2 regions of the Metabacillus sp. RB-C-LZQ-3-1 genome follow, and region 1 is predicted to be linked to the other one. Evidence: riboswitches for the same ligand, from Rfam matches in the RefSeq annotation. Region 1 holds a riboswitch; the other holds the start of a gene.
The links. Region 1 has a riboswitch for cyclic di-AMP ahead of AC4GZ8_RS24710 (potassium channel family protein). Riboswitches for the same ligand answer to the same signal wherever they lie in the genome.
Positions count from the first base shown of each region.

Region 2: it holds a riboswitch for cyclic di-AMP, as region 1 does, so the genes downstream of both, AC4GZ8_RS24460 (potassium channel family protein) here and AC4GZ8_RS24710 (potassium channel family protein) in region 1, are expected to answer to the same signal.

Region 1 covers NZ_JBZFLI010000029.1:12,383-23,785, reverse strand. The annotation lists gene AC4GZ8_RS24720 (D-alanyl-D-alanine carboxypeptidase family protein) at 1-899, shown strand, start outside; gene AC4GZ8_RS24715 (twin-arginine translocase TatA/TatE family subunit) at 980-1,153, shown strand; cyclic di-AMP (ydaO/yuaA leader) riboswitch at 1,450-1,602, shown strand; gene AC4GZ8_RS24710 (potassium channel family protein) at 1,778-2,434, shown strand; gene AC4GZ8_RS24705 (ZIP family metal transporter) at 2,478-3,203, opposite strand; gene AC4GZ8_RS24700 (ABC transporter substrate-binding protein) at 3,475-4,482, opposite strand; gene AC4GZ8_RS24695 (FecCD family ABC transporter permease) at 4,641-5,639, shown strand; gene AC4GZ8_RS24690 (FecCD family ABC transporter permease) at 5,642-6,697, shown strand; gene AC4GZ8_RS24685 (ABC transporter ATP-binding protein) at 6,840-7,658, shown strand; gene AC4GZ8_RS24680 (IucA/IucC family C-terminal-domain containing protein) at 7,651-8,400, shown strand; gene AC4GZ8_RS24675 (YusU family protein) at 8,418-8,672, shown strand; gene AC4GZ8_RS24670 (spore coat protein) at 8,710-9,036, opposite strand; gene AC4GZ8_RS24665 (hypothetical protein) at 9,049-9,324, opposite strand; gene AC4GZ8_RS24660 (proline dehydrogenase family protein) at 9,622-10,539, shown strand; gene AC4GZ8_RS24655 (YuzL family protein) at 10,799-10,954, opposite strand; gene AC4GZ8_RS24650 (3-hydroxyacyl-CoA dehydrogenase/enoyl-CoA hydratase family protein) at 11,141-11,403, shown strand, end outside.
Region 2 covers NZ_JBZFLI010000028.1:13,783-25,185, forward strand. The annotation lists gene AC4GZ8_RS24450 (translocation protein TolB) at 1-289, opposite strand, end outside; gene AC4GZ8_RS24455 (TrkH family potassium uptake protein) at 464-1,786, opposite strand; gene AC4GZ8_RS24460 (potassium channel family protein) at 1,789-2,445, opposite strand; cyclic di-AMP (ydaO/yuaA leader) riboswitch at 2,594-2,743, opposite strand; gene AC4GZ8_RS24465 (TrkH family potassium uptake protein) at 2,935-4,305, shown strand; gene wrbA (NAD(P)H:quinone oxidoreductase) at 4,399-5,010, opposite strand; gene AC4GZ8_RS24475 (alpha/beta hydrolase) at 5,512-6,114, opposite strand; gene AC4GZ8_RS24480 (ring-cleaving dioxygenase) at 6,114-7,058, opposite strand; gene AC4GZ8_RS24485 (flavin reductase family protein) at 7,092-7,700, opposite strand; gene AC4GZ8_RS24490 (ring-cleaving dioxygenase) at 7,724-8,662, opposite strand; gene AC4GZ8_RS24495 (DoxX family protein) at 8,828-9,226, opposite strand; gene AC4GZ8_RS24500 (MarR family winged helix-turn-helix transcriptional regulator) at 9,280-9,708, opposite strand; gene AC4GZ8_RS24505 (hybrid sensor histidine kinase/response regulator) at 9,984-11,403, shown strand, end outside.

The sequences.
Region 1 (11,403 bases):
CCCGGGTTTACTTAGAAATAGGTGAGCAGGTTCCATTAAAAAAGTTAATTCAAGGTTTAGTTATTAATTCAGGAAATGATGCAGGAGTTGCGATTGCTGAACATCTTAGTGGTTCAGTTGATCAATTTACAAAAGAATTTAATGAATTTTTGCAGCAAGAAGTGGGGGTAGAAAATACTCATTTTACGAACCCTCATGGGCTTCATGAACCAGATCATTTGACAACAGCAGAGGACATGGCCAAAATTACGCAGTATGCTTTACAAAATCAAACGTTTAGAGACATCTTTCAAACCAGCGAGTTGAAATGGGATGGAGAGAGCTGGGATACAACCATTATTAATCATCATGAAATGGTGCGTGACAAGGAATATGAAGGAATTACAGGTGGAAAAAACGGATTCGTTCAAGAGGCAGGGTTTACTCTTGTAACAACTGCTGAGCGGGAAAACTTAAGTTTGATTGCTGTGACGCTAAATACAATGTACAGTCAACAATCCTATGATGATACGATAGCCTTATTAGACTATGGCTTTGACCATTTTGAAACAGATCAGATACTAAAAAACGAAAAATTTACAGATCCTTCTGATCATACTTTTTTAGTCAAGGAAGATACTCCTTTCACAAAACGACATGGAGAAAGTACTGAAAAAGTGATAAGTCCAACTGGGGAGCTGGTTATTAAGGGTGAGGATGACAGGATTATTACAGAAGTAGCGCTTGAGCAAGTTGAAAATAAAGAGAAAGATGAACAAATGAAAAGTGAGATTGTAACAAATAATGATGCGATAGAAGCGAAGAATAAGGATCACCATTTAACATTCATCGTTCCACTAGCTATAATCATGGGTCTTTGTGTTTCATTACTTTTTTATCTGCAAGTAAGAAAAAATTAACACCTTATTTTGCTTCTTTTTTAAGATTCATTTATAATTTATAAGTAGTCTATCACTCTTTTAGAAAGAAGTGTGTAAACATGAATCTTGGATTTGGAGAAATCTTACTCATTATGTTTGTCGCTTTATTAGTATTTGGGCCAAAGAAATTACCTGAACTTGGAAAAGCTGCTGGAAAGACACTTAGAGAATTCAAAAATGCAACAAAAGGCCTCATGGAAGATGAAGAGCCTTCAAATAAAAAAAGTAATTAATAAACTCAATGGACACAGCCAAAGTTGACTGTGTCTTTTTTGTTTTTTCATATTATATTGATTAGCAAATATCAGACCTAATTTACAGAGCCTTGATAAAGGTTGAAATAAGAAGCTTGGTTAAGGAAATATTCGTTGTAAACGGTTTGATTATAGATTTTGCCCTTTTTTAAACCAAAAATGAATTTTTTCATGCTTTACGATTGATTGGTAAGGGGAGTAAGATTACATTCGGAAATATTTTATTATTCATTTTTAATAAAATGAGACGCTTATATACGAAAAAAAGAATAGATGATCAAAGATCGCTTAATCCTATAAATAGGAGCGGGGGACCCATGAAATGTCTTAACATGACTTGGGGTGAATCAAACATCAAGATGTTTGCAGGGCTACTCTCTTTTGCCCGAACCCGACAGCTAACCTCGCAAGCGTTAAAGGGATGAACATGTGCTTACTAAAAGTCACAGGGGTTCACTACCTTTGTGTCTTTTTTTACGTTCAGATTATGGTTGATTAATGAGAAAAACAATGGATTTTGAATTTAGTTTTTCTAATTTAGTTAAAGATGTTCAGAAAACAGTTGTCATCTACCTACATTTTGGATTGAAAGAAGGAATTTTTGTGAAGAAGCAATTTGCTGTATTTGGCTTAGGTCGTTTTGGAGGAAGTCTTGTAAAGGAGTTCCATGAGCTCGGAATTGAAGTTCTTGCGATCGATAAAAGTGAGGAAAAAGTCCAACAGTATGCTGCTTATGCTACACATGCAGTCAGAGCAAATGCTATTGATGAAGCGATTTTAAAACAGCTGGGAGTACGAAATGTTGATCATGCATTCGTATCATTTGGAGATGATATTGAAGCTAGCATCTTAACATCCCTCATTTTAAAAGAATTAGGTATTCCACAAGTATGGGCTAAAGCACAAAATGACTACCATCAAAAAGTCTTAGACAAAATCGGTGTGAACCGAGTGATTCATCCTGAGCGAGATATGGCAAAGCGCATTGCCCATCATATTATTTCAGAAAAGATGATTGATTATATTGAGCTATCAAGGGAGTACAGTCTTGTAGAAGTGGTTGCGACAAAGAAGTTATGTAATAAAACAATTTACGACTTGGATATTCCCTCAAAATATGGATGTAATATCGTAGGTATTCAAAGAGGGGAAGAGATCTGTGTATCACCGTCTGGGAACGAAACAATTACAGTAGGTGATGTTTTGCTTATAATTGGAAAAAATAAAGATATCATTGATTTTGAAGAGTCAGGGATGTAAGGATTAGATAAAAGGGACAGTTTTCAAAATATGAACTGTCCCATTATATGTGGGCTAAAAACAATGAAGCTAAAAGACCTAACGAAGCAATGAAACCTACAACTGCACCGCCTTCTTCAAAAGCTTCGGGCATCATCGTCGAGGATACCATAGCGAAAATGCCGCCTGCTGCAAAAGCAGAAATGATTGAAACGAGATGTGAGGGTGCATGTTGAAGAAGTGCATAGCCTAATAAAGAACTAATAGATGACAGGATAACAACGATAAACCACATGAGTAATATCGTTTTTCGTTTATACCCGTCATGTTTTAATCCAACAGTACTTGAAAGTCCCTCAGGAAAGTTACTGATCAATACAGCAATAACCATTAAGTAGCTTACCGTTCCTTGTTCCAGTAAACTTACGCCAATAATAATTGACTCTGGAACAGCATCAATAATTGTTCCAATAAAGATTGAAAGGCCTGAATGATTTTCCGAACTTTTTTTCGACCGCTTCCGTTCACTCCCGCCTTTTTTGGAAATAATCGATTCAGAGAGAGTAAACACTAATGCACCCGATAGAAATCCAATTGAGGTTGCGAATAATCCTCCTTCATCTACTGCTTCTGTTAGTAATTCAAACGAAGCAGCGCCAATTAAAACACCGGTTCCAAATGACATAATAAGCCCTGTGATTTTTTTAGGGAGATTTGTGAAAATACCTAGTAAAGCACCAAAAAAGATAGGTGATCCAGCAAGAGCGCCCCAAAATGCTGCCTGAAGCAATTACCTCATCTCCTATATAATGGCTGATTTACTGTTATTTTTCCCTTTTTTATATAGAATTAACAATATTAAAGGATATAAGGAAAAGAAAAATAAAAACGCAGCTAACATTGTCAGCCGCGCGTTCTGTTTATTCTTAAGAATTTTTAATTGCATGAACTGTAGATAACCGCTTCGACATCCAGCTCCGAAGCACAGGATGTGCAAGTGCAGTCTTTGCGACAGGACGTCGCGGTTTTAGACTGCCAGCGCCAAGCCCCTTACGCTTTTGTTATTCTTCAGTCATGATTTTTTCGATATCATCTAATAATAAGTTAGCAGCAATGACGCCACCAGCTGTATTCCAGATTGCATCGTCTACTTTATATGCTTTCTCAGCTTTAACAACTTCCAAGTTCTTCCAAAGTGAATCATTTATCCAATCTTCTTCTGTTTTTGTTGCTTCTGTATCACCAGGTGGTGCGTAAGTGAAGTAGAATAAAATATCAGCATCTAATTGTGGAATAATTTCTTTTCCAACTTCACGAACAAACAGATCATCTGGATTATCCTTAAATAGCTCTTGTACCGAACTTGAATGCTTAAGTCCAAGCTTATCAAAGATCACGCCAGAAAATGTATCAGTATAATAAACTCTTGTCTTGCCTGCCATAAAGCGTACAACCGAAACTTCTTGATTTAATTTATCGCCAAGTGATTCCTTCAAAGTTGTAATTCGTGATTCAAAATCATCAATCACCTTTTTGCCTTCTTCTTCACGGTTTAATGCTTTTGCATATAACTTAAAGTTTTCTTGCCAGTCGCCTCTTAATGTCTCAGCAAAGACAGTAGGAGCAATGGCGCTTAATTTTTCATAGACTTGTTCTTGACGCATTTTATTTCCAATAATTAAGTCGGGCTTTAGTGCAGCAATTGCCTCTATATTTACTTCGCTCTCAGTTCCTACTACTTGGACATCAGCCATTTGGTCTGAAATATGTTCATACCATGGCTCACCTAACCAAGATTGAACAGCTCCAACTGGAGTTACCCCCATTGATAATAGTGCTTCTGTTCCCTCGTTGGTTAAGATAACAACTTTTTCTGGAGTACCAGTAATTTCTGTCGTTCCCATCGCATGTTCAACTGTATATGTTTCTTCTGCAGGTGCATCATTTGTTCCTTCAGCCCCTTCAGTATCTGCCGTTTCTTCATTGGCATTCCCGCAAGCTGCCAGAATAAGAAAAGTAATACTTAGTAAAAATAATGATAACCAAGACTTTTTGTATGTACTGCTCATGATTTGACCCTCCACTATTTGATAATGATTTTCATTTACATAGAGAATGATAAAAGGAAATATGGTGATTGTCAACTGTCAAATGAAAATGATTTTCAAAATCATTAATTTTTGATAATATAAAAGAAAGTATGAATGGAAAAGTATAGGGAGCAAATATGTTATCGAAATCTACCTTTCAAAAAACTATAGGATTACTTATAGGATTTTCAATTCTCATCATTTTAATGTGTGGGAGTCTTATTTTCGGATATGCTAACACAAATCTAAAAACGGTGTATGATGCTTTTTTTCATTTTAATGGCAGTAATGAACATATTATTGTCTATGAAGTTCGTTTGCCTCGGGCCTTAATAGGGGCTGTGGTAGGGGCGAGCTTAGCTCTTGCGGGAGCAATCATGCAAGCATTGACCAAAAACCCCCTAGCATCACCAAGTGTTTTTGGTATTAATGCAGGAGCAGGTTTTTTTCTGGTTATTGCCATTTCCGTATTTTACGTAAATTCGTTTCAAGCATTTACATGGATTGCGTTTGCTGGAGCAGCCTTCTCGGCGTTTGTCGTTTATTTTGTTGGCTCATTTGGCAGGGAAGGACTTACCCCAATGAAGCTAACATTAGCTGGTGCAGCGATGGCAGCATTGTTTTCTTCCTTAACACAAGGTTTACTAGTTGTAAATGAAGCTGCCTTAGATCAAGTTTTATTTTGGTTAGCGGGTTCCATTCAAGGAAGAAAATTAGAAGGCTTAGCTATTATACTTCCTTATGTCATTCCAGCGATTTTGATTAGTTTACTTCTTTCACCCAAAATTAATGTGTTAACAATGGGGGAAGATGTGGCGAAGGGATTGGGACAAAGAACAGGTTTTGTGAAGCTTCTGGGTGCATTGATTGTGATTATTTTAGGCGGTGGATCTGTTGCTGTTGCAGGGCCAATTGCCTTTATAGGGATTGTGATTCCGCACTTTTCTAGATTTATTGTAGGGAATGATTACAGATGGATACTTCCATATTGTATTGTACTCGGGGGATCTCTACTGGTATTAGCTGATATATTAGCGAGATACATTGTCATGCCTGAAGAATTGCCAGTGGGTGTAATGACGGCTTTAATAGGAACTCCCTTTTTCATTTACATTGCACGTAGGGGGTTCAATTAATCATGAAAAAATATTATAAGCTTCGGTTGGGCTCGGATAAGCTCTCCTTTTTAGTAGATAAAAAAGCTTTTGCTATTACATCTATCTTAATAGCTATTACAGTAGTTGTATTTTTAATAAGTACAGGGGTTGGCGAGGTTCTCATTAGCCCGCTTAATGTTATGAAAACGTTATTCGGATATGGTGATGAAATGGAAAATTTATTTATCTTTTCATTTCGTCTACCTAGAATTATCATTGCTTTATTAGTAGGTATTTGCTTAGCTGTTGCAGGAGCTATTTTGCAAGGATTAATTCGTAACCCTTTAGCATCGCCTGATATTATTGGTATTACAGGTGGAGGATCTGTTGGGGTTGTGTTATTTTTATTGCTGTTTAGCGATCGCAGTAATTCGCTAATAGTAAGTATTAAATGGATGCCGTTAGCAGCCTTCCTAGGTGCTACGCTTGTGGCAATTCTCGTTTATCTACTGTCCTGGAAAAATGGATCTTCATCAATCAGACTTGTTTTAATTGGGATTGGCTTGTCTATGCTTGCCCAATCATTGACAACATTATTTATGGTGAAGGGTCCGATTTATCAAGCAGCTCAAGCAAATGTCTGGATAACTGGAACGGTTTACGGGTCTACTTGGGAGCAGGTACGGATTTTATTACCTGTTGTTATGATTTTACTAATAGTTACCATCATTTCAATTAGAAATGTCAATATCCAGGAGCTAGGTGATGAGCTAGCAACTGGAGTCGGAAGTGCCGTACAACGAAATCGTTTTTTATTATTACTTTTAAGCACGGCTCTAACTGGGAGTGCAGTTGCCTTTGCAGGAGTTATTGGTTTTGTAGGGTTAATGGCACCACATATAGGAAGAAGGATCGTAGGTTCATCGTTTGGAGCTCTCCTTCCAGTATCTGCATTGATTGGAGCCATTCTAGTGATGGTGGCGGACCTAATAGGTAGAACTTTATTTTCTCCACTAGAGGTTCCAGCAGGTGTATTTACTGCTGCAATTGGAGCCCCATATTTTATCTATTTGTTATACAAAACAAGAAACAATTAGCTTTAAGAGCCATGAACAAAAGCGCAACGTCCTGTTGCAACTACTGCACTTGCGCGTCCTGTGCTTCGGAGCTGGATGCCGAGCACTTACCCATAGTACAAGAATTTTTTTAAATTCCTAGCATTAAAAAGGAGCGATTTAAATGACAGCTATCGAAACAAGTGCGCTCACACTTTCTTATGGAGATACGATCATTATAAATGAGCTGGATGTGAAAATTCCAAAAGGTGAAATTACTGTTTTTATCGGCAGTAATGGATGCGGGAAATCAACCTTGCTCAGGTCTATTGCGAGACTGTTGAAGCCAAAGGAAGGATCTGTATTATTAGAAGGAAGTACTATTGCTAAATTACCAACAAAAGAGGTAGCCAAACAGCTTGCGATTCTTCCGCAAGGTCCTGTGGCACCAGAAGGATTAACTGTTCTTCAGTTAGTAAAACAAGGGCGCTATCCATATCAAAGCTGGTTAAAACAATGGTCTAAAGAGGATGAAGAAGCTGTTAATAGCGCTCTTGAGGCAACTGGTTTAAAAGAGTTAGCTGAACGGCCGGTTGATTCATTATCAGGAGGTCAGAGACAGCGTGCGTGGATTGCTATGACCTTGGCACAAAAGACTGATATTATTTTGTTGGATGAACCAACAACCTATTTGGATATGACACATCAAATTGAAATACTGGACCTCCTATTTGAGTTGAATGAACGGGAAAATCGAACGATTGTTATGGTTCTTCACGATCTAAATTTAGCTTGTCGTTATGCTCATAATCTGGTTGCATTGAAAGATAAAAAGGTGTTTGCGCAAGGAAAGCCAGAAGAAGTGATTAATTGCAACCTAGTACAAAATGTCTTCCAGATGAACTGTGAGGTAACAGTCGATCCTATTTTTGGTACTCCGCTTTGTATCCCTCATGGAAGGGGAAGATGTATTGTAAAGGAAGTTGGCGCATTAAATGGCTGAATTAACAAAAGCAGAACAAGAAACATTAGAAAAGTATCGATTATGCTTGCAAGAAAAATCACCGCATCTCATGATCAAAGGTCCTGAATTATTAAAAGAGGATCGTTTGAAAAGGTTATTCAATGAAGATTTACAAAAAAAATTAAATACGGATAAACATCAAGTCTTAGGATCAATGCTTGTGAAGAGATATGCTTTTTTAGCTGCTCTTGTTTTATATAGTTTAAGTGTATTTAATAAAGGGCTGAATAGTTCCATTGATAATCTTTCTTTATATACAGAAGAAGATGATCCAATTTGGTTGCCGAGCTTTCATTTTACAAACTTAGAAGTCACAACTCCTGCTTCGAACCGGAATGAATGGCGAGATAAGGTATTAGAAGCTCTGTTTAAACAGAATATAGCCCATATGGTAGCGACAATTTCAAGAGTAACACGAATTTCAAAGGTGATTCTTTGGGAAAATGTTGCCATCTATATTTTTTGGATGTATGAATCTACATTAGAGGATCCAAACATAACAGAGGAAATCAAGGCGAGGATAGAAGAGGATTTTTCCTATGTTGTATCGGAGGCAGCACCTGCTTTATTTGGGGTGAAAGTTAAAAATCCAATTGCTCCATTTTTTCATAAAAAACAAAATAATGTTCGAAAAAGATCTACTTGCTGCTTATTTTATCTTACCTCTAAAAATGATGATCGCTGTAACACTTGTCCAATTGAATGCAAAAGGCAAAATTAATTAGGAGGTGTTCATGAATGGATCAAAAGCTCAAAGAGCAATTTGATGGGCTCATAGAAAAATATACCGAATTATTAGTAGGCGACTGCTCGGATGAATTGAAGGAAAAAGTGAAGATGTGGGCACTTTATACACATATTTCAAAGTCCATGCCGCCATTGGCAAAACATTGGAATACAACTTATCCGGATGCAAAGGAAGAGCTGAAGAGCATTATACATGATATAAAAGTTTTAAATGAAAAACACAGGGAATCAAAAAATCAGGAATAAGAAAAGGGGCTGTCTTTAAAAAAACAGTCCCTTTTCATTAATGCGTTCCATAAGGAGATTGTTGTTGAATCGTTGAAGAAAATTTTTGATATGATTGTTGCAGTTTTTGTGTATCAGCAGCTTCAAGCGTATACCATCCATTTTGAAACATGAAATTATATAAATCTCTTTGAGCTTGCTGTGTTTCGGTAAGAACAGTCAATATATCCTGATACAGAGTTTGATGACTAGCTTCATTCAAGGCTGTTGAATAGGCTGTGGTTAAATATTTTTCCGTTGCTAAAAGGTCATTTGTAAAGTCGCGATCATTCATTTGCGGTCCTTGTTGGACTTGTGTCATTGAAGCACTTTTAATTTGATCCATTCTCCATTCCTCCTATTGTAATTGAGATCCCTGTGAAGTCTGCTGTTGTGGCTGGAGATGACCCAAGATTTTATTGTAATGTTGTTCATGCATTTGCCCAACCTTTTCCAGCTGAGTTTTCACTTGTTGGTTTTGGCATTGAGAGGCGAAGAAATGAGCCTTTTTCATCGCTAATAGATTCCAGGAAAGCATATCTGTAAGGTAAAGCTGATCTTTAGTTGTTACCACACTTGGCGGTTGTTGCATCATACCGGGTTGAGCTTGTTGTTCAAAATTTTGCTGTTGCATGTTTGATCCTCCTCACAATTCATTCGCTTCTATCGTTCCACCATCTAATTTGAACTATGCAAGCCGTTTTAGAAATTCCCCCTCTTTGAACAGTTTCCCACAACAAACATATAGTAGGAATAAGACGAATACAGATCTGGTAAGGGATAAAAGGAAAGAAAAAATGAATACGTTTTTAAAAACTCATGATGAAAGTATAAAAGTGATGGACTTCAAGACAGTATATACATTTCTATTCATGGTAGAGCTTGAACTTTTGTTGTTCGGTATAAGAACCTAAAGAGGAGGCTGTTAAATATGGAAAAACTTCTGCGGAACTCTTTTATGTTTTTATCCAGAAATAAAACGATGACAAAGTTAGCAAAGAAATACGGCTTGCGTTTCGGAGCTGCAAGGTTTGTAGCTGGAAATACAATAGATGTAGCAAAAGAAGTGATCAAACAATTGAATGAAAAAGGGCTTGATGTAACGCTGGACTATTTAGGTGAATTTATTGTTGACGAAAAAGAAGCGGCTGAAGCAGCCAATCATTGTATAAAAGCTATCGAGATAATCGGGAACGAAAAATTACATTCGCAAATTTCCGTGAAATTAACATCAATGGGGTTAGATATATCTAAAGATGTCGTGTTATCGAATATGCGCCGTATTTTAGATAAAGCAAAAATGCACGGTGTATTCATTACTATTGATATGGAAGATTATTCAAGATGTGAAAAAACTCTGCAGATTTTTAAACAACTCAAATCTGAGTACGACAATGTCGGAACAGTCCTTCAGGCATATTTATATAGAACGGTAAAGGATGTAGAGGACTTAGGTAACTATCAAGCAAGTTTAAGACTTGTCAAAGGTGCTTATAAGGAATCCCCAAACGTTGCATATCCAGATAAAATAGATGTAGATCAAAATTTTAAAAAGATCATCAAAATACATTTGCTTAATGGTCACTATACCGCCATTGCAACACACGATGACCAAATAATCGAATATACAAAACAAATTGTGAACACATATAAGATTCCTAAGACTCAATTTGAATTTCAAATGCTTTACGGGATACGACCCGAAAAACAACTAGACATCGTTAAGGATGGATTTAAAATGAGGGTGTATGTCCCTTATGGCACGGATTGGTACGGTTATTTTATGAGAAGAATGGCAGAAAGACCCGCAAATGTAGCCTTTGTAATAAAAGGAATAATCAAACGCTAAAGATGTCAAATTTGAATAAGGGACTGTAGCAAGGTCATTGAATCCCTTTTTGGATGGATAAGGAATTTGGAGTTTTGTCATTAGTTTTATTGACTAGTTCCAGGCGCGATCGGCGAAGCACAGGACGTGCAAGTGCAGGCAATGCGACAGGACGTCGCGTTATTGGCTGCCTCTAGGGTCTAGTCAAATAGGAATTGAAGGTAAAATGCACCTTCAATTCCTATTCGCCTTATGCTTGTCGCCTTGCGCTTTTCTATAATTACATATTGTCGCTACCCATATTATGCTGTTTGTATTGTTGATTTTGACTAGTCCGCTTACCGCCGCCGGCTTTTTCATTATTAGGTCCAGCATTCCCCTTTACACTCGCAGCACTAACACCCGCTTTTGAAGGAGATTTTTTTAATCTTGCCATCACATATCACCTCCTAAAGCTTAAGTTGTCCAATGAGGGATATGATTATTTAAGAAAAATTGTGATAAATCTATTGAAGTCATGACCCAAATCTTTTATATTAATAATAAAGGAACTAAATTCGTAAGGTTCATTTTTTTTGGGAGAAAAATGAATGAGTATTCATTCAAATAAGGGGGAAAATGTATGGTCCAGCGTATAAAAAGAGCTGCTGTATTAGGCTCAGGGGTAATGGGCTCTGGAATTGCAGCACATTTAGCAAATATCGGCATCCCTGTATTACTATTAGATATTGTACCTCGTGAACTAGATGGAGAAGAGGTGAAAAAAGGTCTTACATTAGAAGATAAAACTGTTCGAAACCGTCTAGCGCAAACAGCGGTTCAAAAGCTTCTTAAACAGAAACCAGCACCACTAACAGACAAGAGTCATCTTGATCGTATTGAGGT
Region 2 (11,403 bases), on a different contig from region 1:
CGACCATCACATATGGCTGATAATTTTTTTTCTCTTTTGTGTCATAAATAAACAAATTCGATTTTTCACCATGTTTATTTCCGTTAAGATAAGCTATAAAACGACCGTCATATGACCATTTTGGAGAAAATACATATCGTCCCTTCGTTGCTTGTATTTCTTGATCTCCCTTTTTAATCCATAATTGGTGATCACGAATAAATGTTGCAGTAAGTGGTACTTCAGCACTTGCCACTGTTGAAAAAAGAAAACAATTTACTAATAAAAATAATAAAATCCGAAATCCCATCATCTATCCCTCCTATTTATATAATGTCCTAATCAATAAGAGGAATTCTTGAGGATCTGTAATAACATTTCTTCTGATGGTATACGGGCATTAGATACAAAAAAGCGCATTCTCATTTCTAATGCGCTTTTAAACTAAACCTCCGATTAAAATTAATTTTTTAATAAAAAACTATCAACCAGTAAGAATATCCTCAGTTGGGTATTTGATCTTTGCTTTTTCAGGTTGTGCAAGGGAATATGCTAATGTAAGCGGTCCTAACTTTCCAATAAACATAATGAATATAATGACAATTTTTCCGATAAAAGTTAGAGAACCTGTCAAGCCCATCGATAGACCTACAGTACCAAATGCTGAGATTACTTCAAATAAAATTTCCAAAAATGGAGCTTCTTCTGATATATTTAAAATAAACACAGCTGTGACAATAAAGACAAGCCCGATTGTCGAAATGGCAAGTGATCGCAAAACGACCTCAAGATTAATAGACCTATTCCTTATAACGATGTCTTTTTTCCCTTTTAAGAAGGTGAGAACAGCAAAAATAATCACCATGAATGTTGTTAATTTAATTCCTCCACCTGTAGATGCACTCCCTGCACCAATAAACATTAAGAGTAAAAATAAAAAAATCGTTGCTTCATCTAAACCAGCTATATCTAATGTGTTAAAACCAGCTGTTCTCGGAGATACAGCTTGAAAATAAGATGCCCAAACTTTATCAGCTAATGAAGATAGTCCTCCCAATGTTTTCGGGTTACTATATTCTAAAACAAAAATTAATAACATCGCCACAATATTGATGATAAATGTCCCCACGATCATCATTTTTGAATGGAGACTAAGCTTTTGAAATTTCTTCTTGTACCATAAATCAGATAAAACAGTAAATCCTAATCCTCCGATGATAAAGAGAAGTGTAATAAAAATATTAATAATTGGGTCACCAACATATTTCATTAAACCATCAGGCCATAGAGCAAAACCTGCGTTATTAAATGCAGAAATGGAGTGAAAGAAACTATAATACAGCCCTTGATTCCATCCATATTCAGGAACCCACTTTATTGCTAAAAATAGCATCGCAACTAGTTCAATCGATAAAGAAAAAACAAATAAGTTCTTAATTAATTTGATTACACCACCGACTGAGGTTTGATTTAATGCTTGTTGAACTAATAACCTTTCCTTTAACCCTATTTTTTTCCCTAACATCATAAAAATCAATACGGCAAAGGACATAATCCCTAAACCACCAATTTGAATTAATGAAACAATCACGATTTCTCCAAACGTTGTATATGCCTGAGCTGTATCAACTACGATAAGACCAGTTACTGTCATAGCTGAGGTTGCTGTAAATAATGCATCCAACCAAGTAACTGAAGTTGTGGTAGCAAACGGTAATTTAAGTAGAAGAGTTCCTAAGGTTATAAACACGATGAAAACTAAGATCAATAATTGTGATGGATTAAGCTTAATTATCTTATAATTCATGTTTAGACACCTTCTCTTTCAAACCTGTTAATATCATTATTTCGTCCAATCACAATTAAGATGTCATTTTTTTTTATATTTTCATCCGCAGCAGGAGATATAAGTATATTTTCCCCTCTTTGAATTCCAACGATGTTGCAACCATATCTTGCTCGTATATCTAAATCAATAAGTGATTGATTATGTAATTTTTCTGATGCTACTATCTCCACAATACTATATTCCTCTGATAGTTCGATATAATCAATGATTTTATCAGACACAATATGGTGTGCAATTCTCTTGGCCATATCTCGTTCAGGGTGGATTACACGATCTACACCGATTTTACTTAACACTTTATGATGATAATCATTTTGAGCTTTTGCCCATACTTTTGGTACACCTATCTCCTTAAGTAATAAAGAGGTTAAGATACTAGATTCAATATTATCACCAAAAGAAACAAATGCATGATCGATATTCCTTACCCCAATTTGTTTAAGAATAGATTCATCAATTGCATTTGCTTGAACTGTATGAGTAGCATATTGTGCATATGCATTCACCTTATCTTGGTCTATGTCTACTGCAAGAACTTCTACTCCTAATTCTGAGAATTCTTTTACTAAACTGCCCCCAAATCTCCCCAAACCAAAAACGGCAAATTGCTTTTTCATGCTTTTCAAGCCCCTTCCGTAAAAATAAAATTAACATGTCCTAATGGCAATCCCTATCCTATCTTCTATAACATGTAAAACATTTTGATAGGACAAAAAAAGACCATTCTCCTTTATTAAGAATGGTCAACTTTCATCATATTAACCCTTCTCTCGTGTTAGATGCTTACGGAGTTAGCTGTCGGATTCGGGATTGAGAGTATCCCTACTTAGCTTTCTATGCTAAGATTCACCCCTAGATAAACTTTGTTTATCAAAATTGGTTCCCCCGCTCATAATGATTCAGCAAAAAGGTTGTCATATTCAAATAATAATTGATTACACTAAAAATACTCCTATAATTTTATTGCGTCAACCATAATTTTTAAATTTTTACTTTGCCAATTTACTAACAGGATTAAATAATCAAATAGGGTATATATACAAAACCATTTTTTATATAATTTGCTATAATATTAATTCCTATAACATAAGATTTGAGGTTTTGACATGTTAAATCAAAAACTTTTGTCTAAAGAGCAAAAGATCACCCAAAAACTAACATCAGTACAACTAATCGTTTTATTTTACATCTCTGCAGTGATTGTTTCGACTATTTTATTGAGTCTACCTATTGCACACAAAGAAAATATCGAATGGTCATTTGTAGATGCAGTTTTTACGAGTGTAAGTGCTATAAGCGTTACTGGACTCACTGTTGTACCTACAAATGAAACGTTTAGTACTACTGGTGTTTTTTTTCTCATTTTCATTTTACAATTTGGCGGAATCGGGATCATGACACTCGGTACATTTATATGGATTGTAATCGGAAAGAAGATAGGGCTTAAAGAACGTCAATTGATCATGACTGATCAAAACAGATCGACACTTTCAGGTCTTGTACAATTAATGAGGCAGATTTTATTATTAATCATTATTATCGAGATTTTAGGAGCGCTGATTTTAGGGACTTATTTCTTAAAGTATTTTCCTACTTGGCAAGAGGCATATTACCAAGGATTGTTTGCATCTGTTAGTGCAACCACAAATGCAGGTTTTGACATTACGGGCTCCTCTCTTATTCCATTTGCGAATGATTATTTCGTACAATTTATAAATATGGTTCTTTTGATACTTGGAGCTATTGGTTTTCCGGTTTTAATAGAAGTAAAAGAATTTCTTGGTTATAAAGGTGACACTCCCTATCGATTTTCATTATTTAGTAAACTGACATCTATTACATTCTTTGCTTTAGTTGCATTCGGAATAATTATGATTATGATCTTTGAATGGAATCACTTTTTTAAAGATAAAGCATGGCATGAAACATTGTTCTACTCTGCTTTTCAATCAATTACAACGCGTAATGGCGGATTAGCCACAATGGACGTAAGTGAATTTACATTACCTACCTTACTCATTATCTGTTTTTTAATGTTTGTCGGTGCTTCCCCTAGTAGTGTAGGTGGGGGAATACGTACAACAACCTTTGCAATTATGATATTAAGTATTTTCTTTTATGCAAAAGGGAAAAATTCCATTAAAATATTTAATCGAGAAATTGATCAAGAAGATGTTAGAAGGTCATTTATTGTTATTTCTACATCTTTAATGATATGCTGGTCAGCAGTTATTTTACTGCTTTGGTTGGAACCATCATTTTCTTTAATTGAAATAATGTTTGAAGTATCTTCAGCATTCGGTACGACGGGTTTATCAATGGGAATTACTGCAGAGTTAAGTACAGGTGGAAAAATTGTTATTACGGCACTTATGTTTATTGGACGGATAGGAATATTTTCATTTCTATTTTTAATTCGCGGTCCTGAAACTAAGGAGAATTATCATTACCCTACAGAAAAGGTGATTATTGGATAATGGAGGTTCAATGGAGTGATAGCTTCCTTTAAAAAATGATTTCTAACGTTACAAAAAGGAGCTAACCATTTGATTAGCTCCTTTTTGTGGTTATTATTGGTTTCCTTTTTTCACCCATTCAGCTACTGTAACAGTACGTTTTGCTTGGTGTTTTACCGCTGCTTGTACGTCTTCGATCATTTTACCATCTTGATCAACTGTCACACTTGTCCCATAAGGGTTTCCTCCAGCTCCAAATGTAACTGGATCAGTGTAACCAGGGGAAGCAACAAGTGCACCCCAATGATGCATTGTTGTATATAATGATAAAATAGTAGCTTCTTGACCTCCGTGAGGATTTTGTGCTGAGGTCATTGCACTTACAACCTTATTGACAAGCTTTCCATTAAACCAAAGTCCACCAGTTGTATCCAGAAATTGCTTCATTTGTGATGGCATATTACCAAATCGAGTTGGTACACTGAATATAATCGCATCTGCCCACTCTAGATCTTCAAGTTTTACCTCTGGTACATCTTTTGTTGCCTCAACATGAGCCTTCCATGCCGGATTAGATTCGATTGCTGCTTGTGGAGCTGTTTCAGGAACCTTTAGAATCTTCACCTCAGCTCCCACTTCTTTTGCCCCTTGCTCAGCCCATTGAGCTAATTGATAATTTGTACCAGATGAACTGTAATAAATAACTGCTAATTTAACATTTGACATATTTTCCGTCTCCTTTTTGGTTGAATTTCCAAATAATCTACTTAAAATTCCCAAAGCTAGACACCACCTAAATATATTTCATTCCTTAAACCTCAGTCTATAAAACCACCCCTTCCAATCGATCCCTCAACATAATGCCCTAAAAATCGACATAGAATAACTAGGACATTAAGTACGTTTTAAAGAGTTCCTTTTGGAATTAAGTTATAATTTATATCTAAACTGGGTTTTTATTACAAAGAATCATTCTTGAAGTCAGTCATTAGCACCCGCCAGTACTAATGACAAAATCCTTAGATTATCCATTATTTAAATAGTCTTTGTTCCACAATGATTTTTACTAATAATTAGATGACTTAAGGATCAAATGATTGCAGGGTAAACTGCCATAGCCTATAGTTCTAATTCATATCCAGCCATTTGCTATTACCTAAAAGGTCTATAGACAGTTGTATTTTTAGCGTTGCGCCAATCATTAGTAATCCAAATAAATCAGAAATATTACAACTTTCGATACCACTGTGCAGCAGCTTCAACTCCTTCCACTGTCAATTGATGACCTTTATTTTCCCAATGAAGTTCTACATTTGCATTTGCCTTTTCGAATAACGATTGTAGTTCAGTCGATTCACCTGGTGAGCAAATTGGGTCATTTGTTCCAGCTGCAATGAACACAGACTTTCCTGATAAATCAGGAAGTTCAATTCCTCTTCTTGGTACCATTGGGTGATGAAGTATGGCAGCCTTTAATGCATTTTTATAATGAAATAATAAACTTGCAGCAATATTCGCCCCATTTGAATAACCAATTGCAGTCATATTATTTCGATCAAAACCATACTTTTCTGCTGCTTTATCAAGAAACTCATTTAATTCCTTTGTACGGAAAATAAGATCTACTTCATCAAACACACCTTCAGCTAATCTACGAAAGAATCGCGGCATTCCATTTTCTAATACATTCCCTCTGACACTTAACACTGATGCTTCATCATCAATCATCCCAGCAAGAGGCAACAGATCCAATTCATTCCCACCAGTACCATGTAGCAATAATAATGTTGGTTTTGATAGATCTTTTCCTTCATTAAAAATATGTTTCATTATTTTTCTCCCTCCAGAATACGTACTCCCACACTAGGTAAGGTTCCTTCTAACTCTTTCCGCTTTGACTCTAGCCAAGGCGGTAACATAAGTTTTTTTCCAAGTTCGTCAACAGATTCATCAACTGAAAAACCCGGTAGGTCTGTCGCTATTTCGAAAAGTATCCCCCCTTGTTCATGGAAATACACCGCTTTAAAATAGTTTCTGTCACGAATTTCAGTCGGATAATATTCTTTTTCCTGAAGCTGAGATCTCCATTTGTGAAGTTCTTGTTCATCCTTTGCCCTCCATGCGATATGGTGAACAGTTCCAGCTCCCATTAGTCCACGAACCGAAGGAGTTAACTTAATATCAATCATATTTCCTAGATCCCCTTCAGCTTTAAACCTAAGAAACCCATCTTCATCACCAATACATTCAAGTCCTAAAATATTTTCTAGAACATCTGCAGTTTTATTAGGTTGAGCTGATATTAATGTAGCTCCACCAAAGCCCTTAATCGCATTCTCAGCTTGAATGGCACCAAAGTTCCAATGATTTATTGGTCCTTCATTTCGTTCGATAAGTTCAAGTTGGAGTCCATCAGGGTCATTAAATAGAATGAACTTTTCACCAAATCGCTCAGAAGTACTAAAGTCAACGCCGAATTTTTGTAATCGTTGTTTCCAAAAATGAATGGATCCACCAGGAATAATAAAGGTAATGACTCCTACCTGCCCCGTCCCAATTCGACCCTTTAACTGTTTAGCCCATGGAAAAAAAGTGATAACAGTACCCGGTTGTCCTGTTTCATTACCAAAATAGAGATGATACACTTCCGGACGATCAAAATTTATCGTCTTTTTTACAAGTCTTAATCCAAGGAGACCCGCATAAAAATCAATATTTCGCTGGGCATCGTTCACCATCGCTGTGATATGATGGATTCCTGTTGTTTTTTGCACACTTATCTTCTCCATTCTTTTATTTGATAAAGCTTATTTTGGTCGATCAATTGAAAATATCTCTCCTATTTTCGCATAATTCGTACCAGCTAATCGACTCACAGCAGCTAAGCCCTTTGGATCAATTCTTCCGTTTTCATAAATATTATTGTCAATATGGAATTGAACAACTTTTCCGATGATAAAATCACATCCAGGTGTATCAAATCCTCCCAATTCTAATGACTGTTCAAGAACACATTCCATTCGAATTTTTGCTTCTTTTACTCCTGGTACTGAAATTCTCTCACTTTCAACTGGAGTTAATTTCCCTATCTCTATTTCACTTTGATCAGGGGGAAGACCGGCAGCTGTTTCATTCACTTCTCCAACATTTTGCTCATCAACTATGTGAATAACAAATTCCTTTAAATCGTTAATGTTTCTCGCTGTATCCTTTTGTCTTCCCTCTGAACGTTGAATTGACAATGAAATCATCGGGGGATTTGATGATACGATATTAAAGTAGCTAAAAGGCGCACCATTTAAAACAGCCCCCTTTGAAAGTGTTGTGACAAAAGCAATCGGTCTTGGTATGATGCTTCCGATTAGAAATTTATAGTTTTCTCTTTCGGTATTTTTGGAAGGGTCAATTGATAGCAAAGAAATCATTCCTTTACATTAAATTAATCTAACTCTCTTACTTCAAATGGTAATAAACTTTGTTCGATCTGCCCTCTAAATTGCTCATACTGCTTTGGTAACATCAATTTTTCTCCCATTGTCGCTGAAGATTCATCATGTGCAAATCCGGGAGGATCCGTTGCAATTTCAAATAGGATTTCTCCATGTTCCCTAAAATAAATGGCATTAAAATAATTTCTGTCCTGTACAGGTGTTACCCCATAGCCGTTTTCAGCAATATATTTTTGCCAAGCCAATTGGTCTTGGTCATCAATAGCACGCCATGCAATATGGTGGACTGTTCCAACTCCCATTCTTCCACGCCCAATCGGAGTTAATTTTAAATCAATGATATTTCCTATTTCTGCTGAAGAACGGAAACGGATAAAGTCCCCTTCTTTTGATATAAGCTCAAGCCCCATTACCGTCTCTAATAGTTCGGCGGTTTTTTCTGGCTCAGTCGATAATAGAGTCGCACCGCCAAATCCCTTAATAGCAACTTCTGAAGTTAATCCTCCAAAGTTCCATGTATTGGATTCTCCCTTTTCTCGTTCTACAATCTCCAAATGAAGCCCATGAGGATCATCAAATTCCAAGTATTGTTCCCCAAACCTTTCCATTTCGTTATAAGAAACATTGAATTTTTCTAGTCTTTTTTTCCAAAATTCCATTGCCCCTTTAGGAATGACAAAGGACGTAACTCCAACTTGACCGTCACCAATGGTTCCCTTTGCAGCTCCTGCCCACGGGAAAAATGTCATGATTGTTCCCGGTTTACCACCTTCATCACCAAAATAAAGATGGTAAGTTCCTGGATCATCAAAATTAACTGTTTGTTTTACTAAACGTAGACCTAAAACACCTGCATAGAAATCAACATTTTCTTGCGGATGACCAGCAATTGCTGTAATATGATGAATCCCCATCGTTTTTTTACTCACTTTATTTTCACTCCAATTTTCAAAAATTTAACTTGATTTATTTTAATATACCTAACAAATTCGCATACTAATTTGAACTTTTATTGTTGTATATTTTTCCAGTCACTCTACTTATATATTCGCATTCATATACTCTTAATTGAAGTATCTCTACACTGAGGTATATTAGAATAAGAGAGCATCAAGACTATATTGACCCGCACCTATTAACGCTATACCAATAGCAACTACAAGCAATGTTAAATTATATTCATATCCATTCGAAGTTGCCCATAATCCGTTTTGACCATGTACCTTAACAATAGCCATTAACATCGTTGCTGCGATTATAATTCCTGCAAGTGGAGTTAAAAATCCTAAAGCAAACAAAATTCCTCCAGTAAGTTCTGCTAATCCCGCAAAAAGAGCGATTGTTACTCCTGGCTTCATGCCAATTGATTCAAACCACCCTCCAGTACCTTTTAATCCATAACCACCAAACCAACCAAATAACTTTTGAGCACCATGGCCAATGAATAAAACACCAATAACTAATCTAATCATTAATAATCCAATACCTATCATTTGAAATCCTCCTATTTTTATATCTCGATTTCGAGATATATGAATATAAAAAATTATTTTTCCAATTTTTCTTTTACCTTTTTCAAAAGAATATCAAATTGTTCTAACTCCTTAGGATGTAAGGAATCAAAAGCAAGATCAACAAATTCCTCATGCTCAGGCATGACCGTATTCATTAATCCTAATCCTTTTTCAGTTAATGTTATATGCACAACTCTTCGATCTTCCGGACAAGCATTTCTTTTTAATAGACCTTTTTGTTCCAGCTTATCAATCACATATGTCATTGAACTGTTGGCAACTAAAATACTATTGGCGATTTGCTGTATTGTTTGTTTTCCTTTATGAAAAAGTACCTCCAACACTGAGAATTCTGTAATACTTAAATTATTTTGGTTCATATCGTCCCTTATTCGTTCCTGAAATAATCTTGCTGTTTGCATAAGCAATAAAAATGAGTGATTAGTACACTTTCGATCCATATGACACCTCCTTAAAAATTTTGTGTTATTTATTTCGAATTGAATTATTCTTAATTAATTTATTTTGAATATGAGATAATTCTAGACCTGAAATTACCTTTTGTCAACAGCTTTCTAAAAATTAATCACAATTTATTGATTTAGATCATCTATATTGGTCATGCAGCCTCAAATACTAAAAATATTTTTTATTCTATGAATTAGCCATTGCAAATATTTACCTATTCTGGCAAGTTATAAATTGAAGGTTAAATTTTACAACTAGGGAGAAACATATGTCCATTCGAAAATTACTAACAATCGTTCTTGCATTTATCATTGTTCTTACAAGTTTCCGAGTCTTTTGGTTTATCAATCATTTACCACTCGATCAACCGTTTGTTGAGGATGGTGTTATTGACTTATCTCATTTAGCATTATCTGATACATCAACTGTTGCCCTTGATGGCGAATGGTCATTTTATCCAAATATATTTGCTGCACCTGAAGAACTCCCAGCTGCGGCTGAACAAAGCTTCATTCAAGTCCCGCGGGGATGGAAGGAGCTTTCTACAATTACAAACAAAAATGAACAGGTGGGTACTTACGAGTTGCGGATTCATGTTCAAGACAACCATGAACAGTATGGATTAAAAGTTCATAGAATTACAGACTCATTTAATCTCTACGCAAACGGAGATTTAGTTGAACAAAGAACTGCTTCTATTGACAAAATGAAGGTTAATCAGTCCTCCCTTGTACCGTCAATCGTAACGGTCACTCCTGATGAAGCGGGATGGATTCATCTAGTTATTTCTGTTTCTTCTAGTGATGAAGTCTATGATGGAGGGTTATTAAAATCCATTCGTTTCGGAACAGAAAATGCAATTACAAGAGAATATTGGACATTATCGGCCATGCAACTAATGCTTGCTGCCATAATGTTGGTTCACGGAATTTACTCATGTATTCTTTATTTTATTCGTCCGAAAAAAATCGAGCTTTTGTATTTTACGGTAGCCATGTTACTTTCCTCTCTATCGATTTTGGTTAGTGACGATCGACTCATTCTTCAATGGATACCATTAAATTATGACATATTTGCTAAGCTTGCCTATCTGTCATATACAGGGCTATCTCTGTTCTTCTTATTGTTTGTGAGACATCTATTTACAAATAATAAACGAAATCAAATGGTTCGATGGATTTCTGGATTTTGCGGATTATATGGGCTATTTATTGTAATGGCCCCTACAACACTTATAAGAGATTGGTCATTGTTACTACTATTTGTACTATCAATACCCTTTACTGCCATCATATTACTTGTGGCACAAGTAATCGTAAAAAAAGAGAAGGATTCCCTCTTTTTATTACTTGCAGCGATTAGCGTAATATCAAGCATCCTATGGTCATCCTTTGCTGGAAGAGTACACTCATTTAATTTAGGAATTATTAGCATGATTGATCCCAACTTTTATCCAGTTGATTTAACCCTTGCACTTTTGGCATTTTCTACTTTTTGGTTCATTCGCTTCTTTCGTGCAAATGACGAGAATCATGAGCTCGTGGACAAGCTTCAAAAGGAGTATTCAACAAAGAATCAGTTTTTAGCCAATACTTCCCAAGAGCTTCGTAATCCTTTACATGGGATGATTAATATGGCTCAAAGCATTATTGATAAGGATGCCTCAAGACTGACTACTCAAAGTAAAC